Regions from separate parts of the Mycobacterium sp. JS623 genome, predicted to be linked through region 2. Evidence: riboswitches for the same ligand, from Rfam matches in the RefSeq annotation. Region 2 holds a riboswitch; the other holds the start of a gene.

Region 1 (7,571 bases), 1.6 Mb from region 2:
AGGGGTTGAGGAGTCGGCCAGTGTCAAGAACGCCATTGAGCGCAAGCCGAGGCGACAGACACTGTTCTGCAAGTGCGGGCACGGCGATGGCGCTCACGGGATGAGGACCACTTACGGACCCGGCGTCGACCCGCCCAACCCCAGGTTTAAGTGCTGGTCATGTGAATGCACGGAGTTTGTCCAGGATGTCGACCGGCCTCGGCGCAAACGATGACCCGAAAGGATGATTCGCATGGTTGACGAAGGAAACCCCAACTGCGACCACCGATTTCCCCGCGGCAGCGAGTGGTGTGCCATTTGCGGGCGCTACCGCCACGCCGACCAAGTCAAAGAGCTGGTCGCAAAGGCCCCGCCGCTCAGCCAGGATCAGATCAACCGGATCTCACTGATATTCAGGAGCACGGCGAAAGATATCGACTGGGCCGCGGTCGCCGCCGAGGGCGCCATGGCCGACGTCATCCAGCAGCACGGCCTGGTGCGCTACCCCGTCGAATGCGCGTGCGGCGAGAACCTCCGTCGGCCCCAGGATTGGGGACGCCATGTCGCTGGAGCGATCTACCAGACCCTGGAGGCGGCTGGCGTCAAGCGCAAGCGCCGAACCGCCCAGCGATGAGCGACGCCGCCGACCGGCTCGCCCAAGCCATCCGCGACGTCGTCAACGAGGCCGTCCGCGCAGCAGCTCTCGAACAGGAGCGCCCAACTCCGGCGCCGTCACGCGCGGGTGAACTACCCGAGATACCCCAGGACGATTTTCTCCTATGCCCATGGTGCAACAAGAAACATATGCGGCACCTCTTGCCGGTTAAGGAAGTCCGACATCAGCTGGGCGGCATCAGCCCCACCACGTTCTACGCGTTGGTCAAGGACGGGGAACTGTCGCTCGTCAAGATCGGTCGGCGCTCGTTTGTCCAGTCGGAAGACCTCGACGATTTCGTCAGGAGGCGGCGCTACGACCCTTCTGGTTGAGCAGAAGCTGCCGGGCCGGGCGTGCACATTGACGGGGCGATTGTCGTCGTCATGGCGGATCGAACCTCCCTCCAAGGGGAACACGTCAATCGCGTGCCTCACCATGGGCCGAGATCTCCCCGCCGCATACTGGACCGCTATCCGCAGGGCGGCTTGCTCGGCGGCGTATTAGGGACCGGGAAGTCGGGGTTGAGCGACTGGGGACGGTCCTTCGAGTGCGCGAACTTCTTTGCGATCTGCTCGACGGTGAGGATGCGGTTGATACCGCCGCAGTCGCAGTCCCACTGTGCCGAGTTCCCCGTCGTCGGCGCAGCGTCGGGATCGTGTCCCTGGCCACGATGGTGCGCAGCCCAGTCCTCCACGCCATCGCAGTGGTCAGTCATGCGCTTCGTCATCGGTGATTGGGACCGTCCCGCGATCGCGGACGGCAATCCTGTCGGCCTCCCGTGAGTAGTGGGAGTTATGCCACTGTCTCTCTGGTTGTGGCTCACCGATCCATCCACGCTCGGCGCTCATGACTGTGTCCTTTGATTTCTCCGATAACTGGGGACACCCATCATTTTCTGCCACTTGGCGCCGTCGGGGTCCTGGGCCACCTGCTCGTCATAGCGGGCGTCCTGGGCACGCAGACGGGCGACGTGCTCCTCGTCGGTGGAGGCAGGCCAGTAGCCGAGTTCGGCCGCCAACTCACGCAGCCTGACCAAGTCCAGCTCAGCCATGCCTGCGCCCGGCCGCGTACCGGTCGGCGATCTGCACGGGCGAGACATTCGTCGGCGACGCCGCGCGGCGAACCAGGTGGTCGGGGTTGGTCGAGTGCACCCGGACCTTCCGGTATTCGCAGCGGCCACACCGCTGCCACGCCCAGTGCACGCCGTCACCAGGCCACCCGAACAAGTCGTCTGTCATGGCGATCTGGCCCGCGCCCTTGTCATCGTTGGAGTTCGAGTTCCCGTTCATTCGCCCGCCCCTCAGTCGGGCCTCCGCACCGGAGGCGCTCTTGCCCGCACCGGCCGGTGCCAGGCCGCTTCGTTCATCCGAGCCACCCAATGAGCGTGGGGTTGGCGTGCCGTCCAGTCGGAGCTTGGCGACGACATCTCATGAAGCACCTCCATCCTACGAGGCTCGACTAGGCACGGGCACATTTCATCGGCGATGGACTCCGGGCCGCCAGCCGGACCCGAGCGGCTAGGCGGGCATCCGGAGCGGCACGTCGTGTCCCAACGTCAGGCAGCCCCAGCCGGACGTGTCGGCCAACCGACCTACGCAACCCGGAATCGTCACCGGGGGCGGCAGCACGCCGTAGCGTTCTATAGTGAGCTGAGGTGAACGCAGACGATTTACTCAGCGACACAACGAGACTCGGAGAACAACTCTATGTCCGATAATGATGAGGAAGACTTGCGAAGCGCAATCGACCAGGACACCAATGCAATTCGGGCTAAGCGCCCCGCGGTAGATGTGGGGGATTGCACGAAGGTCGATCAGGGGGATAGCACGAAGTTAGATCAGGTGGATAGAGAGATCATGGGTGCCAAGGACCTTGAGGCACTGACCGGAACCAAGGCCAGTACATGGCGCTACTGGGCCAACATCGGCGAGGGTCCGGCCAGCTTCAAGCTCGGCAGGCGCCGCGTCTGGAAAATGTCGGTCGTACGGGAGTGGCTTGCCGAGCAAGAGAAAAGGGCCAGATGAAGTATTCAGACACACCAACGGAAACAACACGATTGGAGGACGGAATGGATGCTGGAGCAGCAGTCATGACCAGAACCGCCGCCGAGCAGCGACGGATAAGTGGGAAAGCGTAGCTGAGAAGGACTTCAACTTTCGCACCGTCGACCCGGCGGACGTCAAAGAGGTCTTGATGACGACGAGCAAGGGCAGGTGCTGGGTGGACGGAAACCCTTAGGGTTTGGTTGATGGCGTCGTACTACGTTGCCGGGAAACTGCTCTCGGCTTGCACTAAGTCTTACTAGGTTTTGAACTGCTCTTGACATTTTGTACGTTCTGCACAGCCATGCGACACGAAACCCCAGCCCACCGCTCTGAGTCCACGATCCTCCCCGTGCTTGGATACCTTGCCGGAGTTCGTATCTGTCCCTTACTCAATTTTTCTTGAATTTTGATTCCTACTAACTCCGGCATGAATGTCTCTGAATACCAGTACTTCCCGGTGGTTCCTTCTGGTTCCCGGGAACCTGTTGGAACCGCCCGTCCGATGGGCAGGTCGGACGAACGATGCGCGCTGTGGGCTTCCGTTTTTTCGAAATCCAAGTGGTGGTTCCCAGTAGTTCCCTCTGGTTCCCCAGAACCTGTTGGAGCTGGTTCCCGGGTTCCCCGGTATAGGAACCGGGGAACCAAGAACCACTCAGTCTGTGCGTAAGGCGTTCCCGGAGTGGGCATACCGATCCGACCGCTCGTCGTCCGTCTCGCGGTATGGCTTGAGTGAGGTGTACACGTCGTATCCAGATCGGCCCTTCGCGGTTTCCACGTAACCCTCGCTCCGGAGAATGTCGATGCCCGCCAGCATCGCCTGCTTATTCCCGCCGGCCGCCTCCGCCACCTTGGTCTTCGTCAGCTCCGCGGGGTGCTGCTCGATCGCCTCGCTTGCGCGCTGCATCAGGTTCGTCGGACGAAAGACAGCTGGGCCGCAGGAGTTTTCGTCGCTTCGAATACCCGGGGCGCCGACAGTCACTGTCGGCGGGGCGACCGTCGAGTCGATGATGATCCGGGCCGCCTCCTGGGTGCGGTCGGACTTCCGGAAAGGGCCGCAGTGCACCCTCACGCATCCGGGGCGGTCCTTGCCCACCCGCAGCACCACCTCACCGCGCATGTCCTTGCCCAACGGGAGGGCAACCTCCACGGTGTACGCAGCGCCGCTCAGCCCGGCCATCTTGGCCTGGCCCCCGATGGCGAAGCGCCCCCTGGTGCCAGCGTCCTTAGTTACGTGGTCAATGAGCACCACGGCGGCACCGGTTCTGGCGGCGATCAGCTTCGGCACCGCCCTAAGCCAACGGGAAACGTCATCATTGTCCTTCGTCGAACAGCCGAAGATGCCGAGCGCGTCCGTCACCCCGTCAATGACGGCCAGTGCGTAAGTGCCGGAGAGCACCTCGTCCCATGCCCGCCGTTCCGCCACGGAGTCCGGTCGGACCTCTGGCTGCACATAGCGGAAGTGGTCGGCAACGGCGGCAGGATCAGCGCCGAACTCCAGAAGACGGTCGACGACGGACACCGCATCCGACTCGAAATCGAGGTAGAGCACCTTCTGACCGCTATTGATCCGGCGTACACATTCAACCTGGATGACCAACGACTTCCCCGATTCAGACTCACCATGAAAGCTGTGCACCAAGCCGGGATAGAGGAGGCACTGCCCGTCGGATCGCTCAAACAAGCTTGGCAGCAATGGCTCACGGACGCCATTGAGCAGGTCTGTGAGGTCGACCGGACACCATGATGGCCCGTCCTCTCCAGTATCGGGATGACCTCCAATGCCTTCTCCGTTACCTGAGCTGGCTGTCCCCATCGTCTGCCACGGGTCACTAGGGGAGGTCGCCGCGATGAGCAGGGCCGCACCCTCAGTGAACCGCCAGAACTCCGCCTCGGCCACCTTGCGAGGCCGGGTATCGGTTACCTCCAGCACGTAGGCGGTGAACAATGTGGACAACGCGCTCGGTACCCCGACACGGCCCGAGTGGTGCATCCGCATCAGCGCGGCGACGTCGTCACGGGTGTGGTCGTAGCGGCTGCCTGCTCCGCCAGTCAGCTCCAGCAGGGCTTTCTGCAGCCTCGCACCGACCACCTCGTCCGGCACGCCGTTGTCCGTCAGCTCCATGAGCTGGTGGTAGACCTGCTCGTCGACCACCGCATCGTTCGCCTTGGGTCGGTTGGGAGCCGATCCGTCGAAGACCTCTTCGCGAACCGAGTCTTTGGCCAACGCAGTCACCCACGCCTCGGGCAGCTCGGAGAGGTGCTCTACGCGAGGCACCTCGCCTTCAGGCAGCAGCGTGCCGTCTGGGCCCAACCAGCGGTACCGCTGTGCGTTCTTCGGATGGATGGACGGCCAGGCAGTGACGTAGCGGTGATGGGGTTGGATGACCTCGATGTCCCCCCGCCCCAGATCCTTGAACTCAATCACGCTCCGAAAGAACACGCCCACCGGCACCCGAAAAACCCGAATGCCGCTGACTTCATCATCGACGCGCGACGACGAGCGATACGTAGCAGGCAGCGGACCCCACCGATATTCGGCTTCCTTGAGCGTCAGGCCCCCAGTCTTGGCGTCGTAGGCATCGACATCAATACCGATGAGCCCGTAGTTCACTCGGAGTGCGAGGTTACTCAGGCCGTGTTCTTCCCGTGCCCATGTGGCGATCTGCTCGTCACTGGGCCAGTGTCCATGATGTCCCGTGTAGCCCTTGGGCGGCGGATATTTTGCACCCGGCGGAATCGGCAATGGTGCACGCCACCCCGCCTCCCTGTGCAGCCGGGCGCCCCGGGCGTAGATGCGATCCTCACTGTCCTGATGTCGCTGCTGTCCCGTGTCCTGGTCATCAAAGGTGATGTCCCCAAATGTGTTGCGGGAGTTGCGCTCGGCTACCCTACCGGGAGCCCCATTCGTCATCACCGTGAATCACCACGCGCCGCGAACGGAGTAGCCGAGGCGCCATAGGGTAGCCGCAAGTTGTTCGGCGCGGCCGGGGTGGATGCGCCACACCTTTGAGGTCGCGTCCCAGTGTCGAGCCGCGGGCGGTAACGCCCTGATTGCGATCACCGCGCGCTTGTCGGGTTCCAGGCTGACCAGTACATCGTCGTAGTACTCGCCGAGATGTTCGAACCGGATGATGGGGTTTTCAAAGCGCCCGTCTGCTCGCTGGCGCTGGCGTGCCCCGAGTCGGCATTCTGGCGGTGGTGTTGGTCGTCGCAGTTTTCGTGGGCCGCCTCCTCGCGGGAGGCGGCTCCTTTTTGTCTTCGTCATGCGGTGCCGTCGCCACCCACGGTTTGGGCATCGAACCAGGCCTCGAGATCGCTTCTGCGGTAATAAATTTTGCCGCCAACCTTGAGCTGCGGCGCGAATAGACCCTTGCGGTACAGGTCCTCCTGGGTGTTGATCGGGATCCCGTACTGCTCTTGCACGCCACGCTTGCTGACCAAGATGGTTGGGTTCATCTCTGTCCCTTCCCCGAGCGAGACTCTCTCGCCCTCACCCGTTTTGTGACGAGGGGCGCCGAAACACATTGGCTACGCGAAATTCTTGGGGGACGAGGACAACTGCGGGGAAGAGGATCGCGGGGAGACGAAGCGCTCACTGCTCTGGCTCGCCGGGCAGCTCCTCGGCGTCGGCGCCGGGTCGCTTCTTCAGCTGGGTGAGTTGGGGCGCGCATCTTACGCACCTTGGCCGAGCGCAACGAGATCAGCGCCAATGGAGCCCGGGCGGCGTGGGTGCTCATGCCAGCGCACCGGCACGCCGTCGATCCGCTGGCGATCGATGCGTACGTGCACGGCCTCGGTGGACGCGGCGATGGACCTTCTTACCATCCACCCTGAACGGCTGATAGCAACCTCTGGGATGAGGGGACATCATTGCAGTCACTAGATTTCGTGCTCTCCATCGCTGTCAGCGGAGTCCGCTTCATCGCCCAAGTCGACGGGTTGATCGTCGTGGGGATTGATGGGCGCGATGTAGCAGATCGTCCCGAGCGGGTGTTCGGCGACGGCACCGTCGCCCAGCACGAAGCGGTTGTGCTCCCAGGTGAAGTCCGAGGCCGCCTCGGGCTCGATCCGAATCTGGATTCTGACGTGGCGACCGTCGCTGTACGTGTTGTCGGCCTCATCCCAGGTGCAGTCGTCGGCGTCCTCGTCACGCACCGCGCATAGTGTGCCGGCATACAGGGCCCCCCAGATGTAGAAGAGCTGCGTCTGCATGCTTATCGACTCGTCGAGGTCGAGCCGACCGGTGCCTGCTAGTTCACCGAGCCGGTACTGCGTTTCAGCGAGCAGTTTCGTGCCTGTGGCGTAACCGTGTTTCGCTTGGTCGGCGATGTCGTGAACGTTTGGATTCACCGCGGGTCGGTTCGCCATGACTATGTCTCCCCTTCGGTCGCTGACGTGATTTGAAAGCGGCCCAGCAGCATTGCCTTCAATCCGGTGACAGGGACCTGATCGACCAAGCCTTCCTCGCTCCAGGCGAAATCGATCGATCCGTGGGGCACCTGATCGACATGCGGGTCGGCCCACAGCGTCTCGATCAGATCCAGCACCTTGTACCCGTCCGGTGACACGCGGAACCGGTCGCCGCAGTTATCGATCAGCTCGTCGAGCAACGGCCAGATGCCGACAACGCAACCACCTTCGCCACGGATGAATTCACGGGCAGCGGCGACGCAATCATTGGGTGCTACGGACATTTTTCCTGTTCCTTTCACGCGGGCATTCCGGCGTTGGTCTGTGGGAATGGGCGCCGGGGTCTCCTCGGCTGCCGATGTGCATCGTTGTGTTCGCGAAATCCGGGTCGTAAGAAGTCATGGGGTCCTTTCGGGTTGGGGGTGGCGTGGGTATAGGAAGCCGAGCACCTTGTTGGTTTTTGGGATGACCCGGTCCGATCC
Region 2 (7,571 bases):
CGCAGACGGGCCCTCTTCGGGCCAGGACCCGAGATCGCCAAGCTGCGAGAGCTCTTCAACGAGCTACTGCAGTTGCCGAGCGTCGCCGAACACATGGCACACCTGCTTGCCGGCTCCGACGTGCGCTACGACGTGGGCGACGATCACCCGCTTGCGGGCCGGTTGGTGCCCGACGCGACGCTGGACGATGGCCGGCGCATAGCCGACCTTCTGCATCAGGCACGCCCGGTTCTGCTTGACCAGTCCGGCGGACGGGTGGGCGACGCCGCGCGGGGTTGGGCCGACCGCGTAGACGTCGTCACTGGATCAAGTGCCGACGTTGCCGCCTGCGGGCTACTCCTTCGGCCCGATGGCTATGTCGCTTGGGCGGCAAGCACTTTCGATGCATACGACGAAGCGCGGTTGCGCGGTGCGTTGCAGCGGTGGTTTGGCGTCAGGGCCGCAGAGCGCGACGAACGTTAGGCCAGCGTCGCCCTGATGCCCACCGTCACGTACGGCAGCGCAAGGCCGTTGGTGTTGGCCAACGCGGGATGCGTGGCCAGCAGTTCGCGAACTCGATCCAGCGTCCGGGTGCGCACCTTCTCCGGCGACGTGATGCAGTAACTGCGCGATGCAACGAGGTCGATAAGCGCTTGCGGCGTCAGGTAACTCGTCCACTCGACGTGATGGCGCTCGACGTCGGTGAACGGCGCAGGCAGCGTTACCTTTTGGCTGAACGGGTCGTCCTCGTGGCCGATGATGCGGCTCAGATCCTTGACCCAGCCCAGCCGCTCGTCGCGGGTGTTCCACACCAGGCCGAGCCGGCCGCCAGGCCGCAGCACGCGCGCGATCTCCTTGGCGGCCAGTTCGGAGTCGAACCAATGCCACGCCTGCGCCACCAGCACCGCGTCGACGCTGTCGTCGGGCAGCGGGATGTCTTCGGCGGTGCCCAACAGGGCGGGCGTATCCGGCAGCGAATTACTCAGCAGCTCGAGCATCTCCGGAATGGGATCGACCGCGACTACAGCGAGCCCGCGCTCGACGAGCCGGGTGGTCAGCTTTCCGGTGCCGGCGCCGAGGTCGAGCACGTCGCGTGCATCAGCGGGCAGCAGCCAGTCAATCACTTCGGGTGGGTACGACGGTCGGCCCCGCTCGTATGCCGCGGCTTCTGCGCCGAACGACAGTGAACGCCGCTGCCTGGGGTCGGTCACCGCTCGGCCAGCTCCAACGTCCGACGAATCAACTTGCCCACCGCCTCGGTCTCCAAGAGGAATCCGTCGTGGCCGTAGATCGAGTCGACCACGTTCAGCTCGGTACAACCAGGCAACAGCTCGGCCAATTCCTCCTGCAGCCGCAGCGGGTACAGCCGGTCGGACGTGATGCCGCCGAGGACCGTCGGAACCGGGCAGCCGCGCAGGGCCGCCTCGACGCCGCCGCGACCGCGACCCACGTCGTGGCTCGACAGCGATTCACTCAGCGCCACGTAAGTGCCGGCGTCGAAGCGCGCCAGCAGCTTGCGGCCCTGGTGCTCCAGATAGCTCTGCACCGCGTAGCGGCCGCCCGTCGCCGGATCCTCACCGTCCTGCGGAGTGTTGCCGAAGCGGCTGTCCAGCTCTTCCTCGCCGCGATACGTGAGATGCGCGAAGCGCCGCGCGATCTCCATGCCGACATCGGGCGAACGTCCGGTGCCGTAGTAGTCGCCGTTCTGCCAGCCAGGGTCGGACTTGATGGCCGCGATCTGCGTGCTCTGCGTGCCGATCTGATCGGCCGTCGCGCGAGCACCGACGGCCAACACCAGCGCGGCGCGCACCGCATCGGGGTGGCTGACGATCCACTCCAGTGCCCGTGCGCCGCCCATGGAGCCGCCGACCACCGCGGCTACGTCGGTGATGCCAAGCGCAGCCAGCGCAGCGACGTCCGCCTCGACCTGATCGCGGATGGAAATCAGCGGAAACCTTGAGCCCCAAGGCTTTCCGTCTGGCGCGGGCGAGCTCGGGCCCGTCGACCCGCGGAAGCCGCCGAGCACATTGGTGGACACCGCACACCAGCGGTCGGTGTCGATTGGCGCGCCGGGGCCGGCGACACCTTCCCACCAACCTTCGGTCTCGTCGCCAGGGCCACTCGGGCCGGTGACGTGTGAGTCGCCGGTCAACGCGTGCAGCACGACGACGACGTTGTCGCGGTTGGTCGACAGTTCGCCCCACCGTTGCACTGCGATCGTGACGTCGTCGATGACCGCGCCGTTCTCCAGCGTCAGCGGGCCGATGTCGACATAGCCGACTTCGCCCTCGGCGGGCAGGGTCGTGGTACTCACGTCAATCACCGTCATCAGAACGCCGCCGCGGTCTTCGGGTCGGCCGCCGCCGATGCACTGAACGGCTTGGCCGCGGCGAAGCCCTGCTCCAGGTCGGCCACGATGTCGTCGATGCCCTCGATGCCGACCGCCAGTCGCACCAGGCCGGGTGTCACGCCGGTGGCCAACTGCTCTTCCGGGGTGAGCTGCGCGTGCGTCGTCGACGCCGGGTGGATCACCAGCGAGCGCACGTCGCCGATGTTCGCGACGTGGCTGTGCAGCGTCAGCGCATTGACGAACGCCTTACCCGCGTCGATGCCGCCGGCCAGCTCGAACGCCAGGACCGCACCGGTTCCCTTGGGGGCCAGCTTCTTTCCGAGCTCGTACCACGGCGAGGTCGGCAACCCGGCGTAGTTCACCGACGTCACGTCAGGACGCCCCGCCAGGAATTCCGCCACCTTTTGCGCGTTCTCCACATGGCGTTCAACGCGCAGGCTCAGCGTCTCCAGTCCCTGTGCGACCAGGAACGCGTTGAACGGCGCGGCCGCGGAGCCGAGATCGCGCAGCAGTTGCACCCGGGCCTTCAATGCGAATGCCGGCGGGCCGAGTTCGGCGAACACCACGCCGTGATAGCTCGGGTCCGGCGTGGTGAAGCCGGGGAACTTGCCGTTGGTCCAGTCGAAGGTGCCGCCGTCGACGATCACGCCCGCGATCGCCGCGCCGTGTCCGCCCAGGTACTTCGTCGCCGAATGCACGACGATGTCGGCGCCGTGGGACAGCGGCTGAATCAGGTACGGGGTGGCGACGGTGTTGTCGACGATCAACGGCACACCGGCGTCATGCGCGATGGCCGCGACGTTCGGGATATCGAGGATGTCGTTCTGCGGATTCGAGATGGTCTCACCGAAGAACGCTTTGGTGTTCGGCTTGGCTGCCGCGCGCCAGGACTCCAGATCGTCGGGGTTCTCGACGAAGCTGACCTCGATGCCGAGCTTGGGCAGCGTGTAGTGGAACAGGTTGTAGGTGCCGCCGTAGAGCCGCGGGCTGGACACGATGTGGTCGCCCGCGTTGGCGAGGTTGAGGATCGCGAAGGTTTCCGCGGCCTGACCGGACGCCAGGAACAGCGCGGCGACGCCGCCTTCCAGCGCCGCGATGCGCTGCTCGACGACGTCCTGAGTCGGGTTCATGATCCGGGTGTAGATGTTGCCGGGCTCGGCGAGGCCGAATAGGGCGGCGGCGTGCTCTGTGCTGTTGAACGTGTACGACGTGGTCTGGTAAATCGGCAGCGCCCGCGCATTGGTCGCGATATCGGGCGTCTGACCGGCGTGGACCTGCTTGGTTTCAAACGACCACTGTGCCGTCGGATCATCTGGCGTGCTCATGCGAAACGGACCTCCATCTGTCTCTGGGGGCCCGTCACAACGGACCCGCGCTTGCCGGTAGCCAGTTGCGGCTACTCAACCTGGTCAATCACCCGGGGCACCCCACCGCGGTTGGAGGGTTGCCGGCCAGCAAGCCGGGGCTTGACGCTGGCACTCATGACCGATGAGAAGGGTATCGCATGCCGCTGACTGGATGCCACCGGCGGGTTTCGTCCCGACCGCTCCCCGCCATGGTCGCGGTGGCACAGCGGCCCAGACATCGGGAGAATTTCCCTATGTTCGCCCAGCACAGAAGCTACTGATCAGTAGCCAAGCTGGCCCTTCGCGTACCCGATGCTGCTTGTAGTCTGGCCCGCGAGTAGCACGAATAGATCCGATACTGACGCCGGGAGACAACACAATGAGCGCCGAGCAGCCGACCATCATTTACACGCTGACCGACGAGGCGCCGTTGCTTGCGACCTACGGCTTCCTGCCGATCATCCAGACCTTCACCGAGCCGGCGGGCATCAACGTCGAAACCAGTGACATCTCCGTTGCGGCGCGCATCCTCGCCGAGTTTTCCGACCGCCTGCCCGAGGAAAAGCGCGTGCCGGACAACCTGGCCACGCTCGGCGAGCTCACCCATCTGCCCGAAACCAACATCATCAAGCTGCCGAACATCAGCGCGTCGGTGCCGCAGTTGCTGGCCGCCATCAAGGAACTGAGGGCCAAGGGCTACGACTTGCCGGACTATCCGGGCGAGCCGAAGAACGACGAGGAAAGGGCGATCAAGGATCGCTACGCGAAGATTCTCGGCAGCGCGGTGAACCCCGTTCTGCGCGAAGGAAATTCGGACCGTCGCGCCCCCAACGCGGTCAAGGAGTACGCGCGCAAGCATCCGCACAGCATGGGTGAGTGGTCGCAGGCCTCGCGTACCCATGTGGCGACCATGAAGCGCGGCGACTTCTATCACGGCGAGAAGTCGATGACGCTCGACAAGGCGCGCAAGGTCAAGATGGTGCTCGAACCCAAGAGCGGTGAGACCATCGTGCTCAAGCCCGAGGTGCAGCTCGACGAGGGCGACATCATCGACAGCATGTTCATGAGCCGCAAGGCGCTGTGCGACTTCTTCGAAGAGCAGATCCAGGACGCCTACAAGACCGGCGTGATGTTCTCGCTGCACGTCAAGGCGACGATGATGAAGGTCAGCCACCCCATCGTGTTCGGCCATGCGGTCAAGGTGTTCTACAAGGAGGCTTTCGAAAAGCACCAGCAGGTGCTCGACGAGCTCGGCGTCAACGTCAACAACGGCATGTCCGACCTGTACGACAAGATCGAGTCGCTGCCCACCGCGCAACGCGAGGAGATCATCCGCGACATCCACGCCGTGCACGAACATCGGCCCGAGGTGGCGATGGTCGACTCGGCCCGCGGCATCACCAACTTCCATTCGCCAAGCGACGTGATCGTCGACGCGTCGATGCCCGCGATGATCCGGCTCGGCGGCAAGATGTATGGCGCCGACGGCCGGACCAAGGACACCAAGGCGGTCAACCCTGAGTCGACCTTCTCGCGGATCTACCAGGAGATGGTCAACTTCTGTAAGACGCACGGACAGTTCGACCCGACCACCATGGGCACCGTTCCCAACGTCGGCCTCATGGCGCAGAAGGCCGAGGAGTACGGCAGCCACGACAAGACGTTCGAGATCCCCACCGACGGCGTCGCCAACATCGTCGACATCGACACCGGCGAGGTGCTGCTGTCGCAGAATGTGGAGACCGGCGATATCTGGCGCATGCCGGTCGTCAAGGACGCGGCGATTCGAGACTGGGTCAAACTGGCTGTGACGCGGGCCCGTGCGTCAGGAATGACAGCGCTGTTCTGGCTGGACACCGAGCGGCCGCACGAGGTCGAACTGCGTAAGAAGGTAAAGACCTACCTCGCCGATCACGACACCGAAGGCCTGCACATCCAGATCATGCCGCAGGTTTGGGCGATGCGATACACGCTGGAGCGCCTCATCCGTGGGCAGGACACCATCGCCGTCACCGGCAACATTTTGCGCGACTACCTGACCGACCTGTTCCCGATCCTGGAATTGGGCACCAGCGCCAAGATGCTGTCGATCGTGCCGCTCATGGCCGGTGGCGGCATGTATGAGACGGGCGCAGGCGGTTCGGCGCCCAAGCATGTGCACCAGCTGGTCGAGGAGAACCACCTGCGCTGGGATTCGCTGGGTGAGTTCCTCGCCCTCGGCGCGTGCTTCGAGGACCTCGGCCGCAAGACCGACAACAAGCGGGCCGCGCTGCTGGCCACGACGCTCGACTCCGCGATCGGAAAGCTGTTGGACAACAACAAGAATCCGTCGCGCAAGACCGGTGAACTCGACAACCGCGGCAGCCAGTACTACCTCGCGATGTACTGGGCTCAAGAACTCGCTGAACAGACTGAGGACAAGGAACTGGCCGATCACTTCGCCAAGCTGGCCAAGACCTTGGCCGAGAACGAAGATGCGATCATCTCCGAACTCGCTGAGGTGCAAGGCAATTCAGTAGACATCGGCGGCTACTACTATCCGGACCCCGAGAAGACCGCGGCGGTGATGCGGCCGAGCAAGACGCTGAATTCGGCGCTGGAAGGCGCGACGGGCTGACCCGGTGACAAAGGGTTAGCCGAAGGCCTTGCGCGGCGGCGTCGCGTACCGGTCGACGAAGCTGACGATCAGGTCGGCAACGCGCTGCGGTGCTTCGAACATCGGGATGTGTCCGACGGCGTCCAGATGCGTGATTTCCGTGGCCTCCGGCAGGTGTTTGGTGAAGTGCCGGGTGAACCGTGGGTGCGGCAGCACGTGGTCCTTCTCGCAGATGACCAGATGCGTCGGCGCACTGCTATCGGCCAGCTCCTGGAGGCCGGGAAGCAACAGGGATTTGACCAACAGCTGGTAGTACGCCGGGCAGTGGGTCACGTCGTCGATGATGTCGAGCCAGTCCTCGTCGCTGAGCTTGTCGGCGCTCGCACTGATCGGCACGTAGCCGAGTTGACGGACGTACGGCAGCTTCAGGGCGCGAGGGCCGAGCGCCTTGGCGGCCAGCCAAACGGGCAAGCCGGCCAGGAACTTGCCGACGATCTCGAACTTCGCGGGCGTCAGGTGGCTCCAGCCACCGGCCGGTGCTATCCCGGTCAGCGTCCGGGCTCGCCCGCGGCACTCCAGCTCGAAGGCCACCCAGCCGCCCAGCGAGTTACCGACGATGTGTGCGGTGTCCCAGCCCAGTTCGTCCATCCGACGTTCCATGTCGTCGGCCAGCTCGGCGGTGTCCAGGAAGAACCTGCCTTTGACGCCGCCGTTGTGGCCGGGCATGGTCGGGGCGAGCACCTCGTAACGGCCAGTGCCAGCAATCAGCGGTGCAACGCCTTTCCACACGCTCTGGGACATCATGAACGGATGCAGCAAAAGCATCGGCTCGCCGGAACCCAGGTGAATCGGTGCTCGGTCGGTCATAGGCCCGACACTAAAGGCGATACCGGCGGTACCGCAAGCCCGCTGGCTACCGTCTGGGGCAGTGATCATCACCACCATCAATGTCAACGGCATCGGGGCTGCGATCAAGCAGCGGTCCGACCAGAACCGCGGGCTGCTGCCGTGGCTGGCCGAGACGAAGGCCGATGGGTGGAGCGGGCCGAGGCGTACGCGCTGCGGTGGTCCGACCACGCGCCGGTGACGGTCGAATACAGTCCTTAATTGTCGCCGAGTGTGGACTTGTGTCACGCGAAACCCGCGTGAAGTGTGTATTAACCCCACACTCGCCGGTGTGATTGACGGGTTAGGGTCGGCCAATGAGCGAATCCGGCAGCCACAAGCGCCATCGCGTCGTCATCATCGGCTCGGGCTTCGGCGGCCTGTTCGCCGCCAAGCATCTCAAGCGCGCTGACGT

The links. Region 2 has a riboswitch for S-adenosylmethionine ahead of MYCSM_RS05720 (bifunctional o-acetylhomoserine/o-acetylserine sulfhydrylase). Riboswitches for the same ligand answer to the same signal wherever they lie in the genome.
Region 1: linked by a shared signal. The riboswitch ahead of MYCSM_RS29550 (hypothetical protein) and the one ahead of MYCSM_RS05720 (bifunctional o-acetylhomoserine/o-acetylserine sulfhydrylase) in region 2 are both predicted to bind S-adenosylmethionine.

The regions. Positions count from the first base shown of each region.
Region 1 covers NC_019966.1:6,079,728-6,087,298, forward strand. The annotation lists gene MYCSM_RS37410 (hypothetical protein) at 233-613, shown strand; gene MYCSM_RS38530 (helix-turn-helix domain-containing protein) at 610-966, shown strand; gene MYCSM_RS29540 (hypothetical protein) at 1,104-1,349, opposite strand; gene MYCSM_RS29545 (hypothetical protein) at 1,479-1,685, opposite strand; gene MYCSM_RS29550 (hypothetical protein) at 1,678-1,923, opposite strand; SAM riboswitch class IV at 1,955-2,069, opposite strand; gene MYCSM_RS38935 (helix-turn-helix transcriptional regulator) at 2,341-2,658, shown strand; gene MYCSM_RS35405 (bifunctional DNA primase/polymerase) at 3,332-5,590, opposite strand; gene MYCSM_RS29570 (helix-turn-helix domain-containing protein) at 5,941-6,135, opposite strand; gene MYCSM_RS29575 (hypothetical protein) at 6,559-7,047, opposite strand; gene MYCSM_RS29580 (hypothetical protein) at 7,050-7,373, opposite strand.
Region 2 covers NC_019966.1:1,196,582-1,204,152, forward strand. The annotation lists partial or broken gene MYCSM_RS05705 (FAD-dependent oxidoreductase) at 1-462, shown strand, start outside; gene MYCSM_RS05710 (class I SAM-dependent methyltransferase) at 459-1,190, opposite strand; gene metX (homoserine O-acetyltransferase MetX) at 1,187-2,308, opposite strand; gene MYCSM_RS05720 (bifunctional o-acetylhomoserine/o-acetylserine sulfhydrylase) at 2,308-3,654, opposite strand; SAM riboswitch class IV at 3,697-3,816, opposite strand; gene MYCSM_RS05725 (NADP-dependent isocitrate dehydrogenase) at 4,055-6,292, shown strand; gene MYCSM_RS05730 (alpha/beta fold hydrolase) at 6,308-7,138, opposite strand; partial or broken gene MYCSM_RS36860 (exodeoxyribonuclease III) at 7,200-7,304, shown strand; gene MYCSM_RS05735 (NAD(P)/FAD-dependent oxidoreductase) at 7,474-7,571, shown strand, end outside.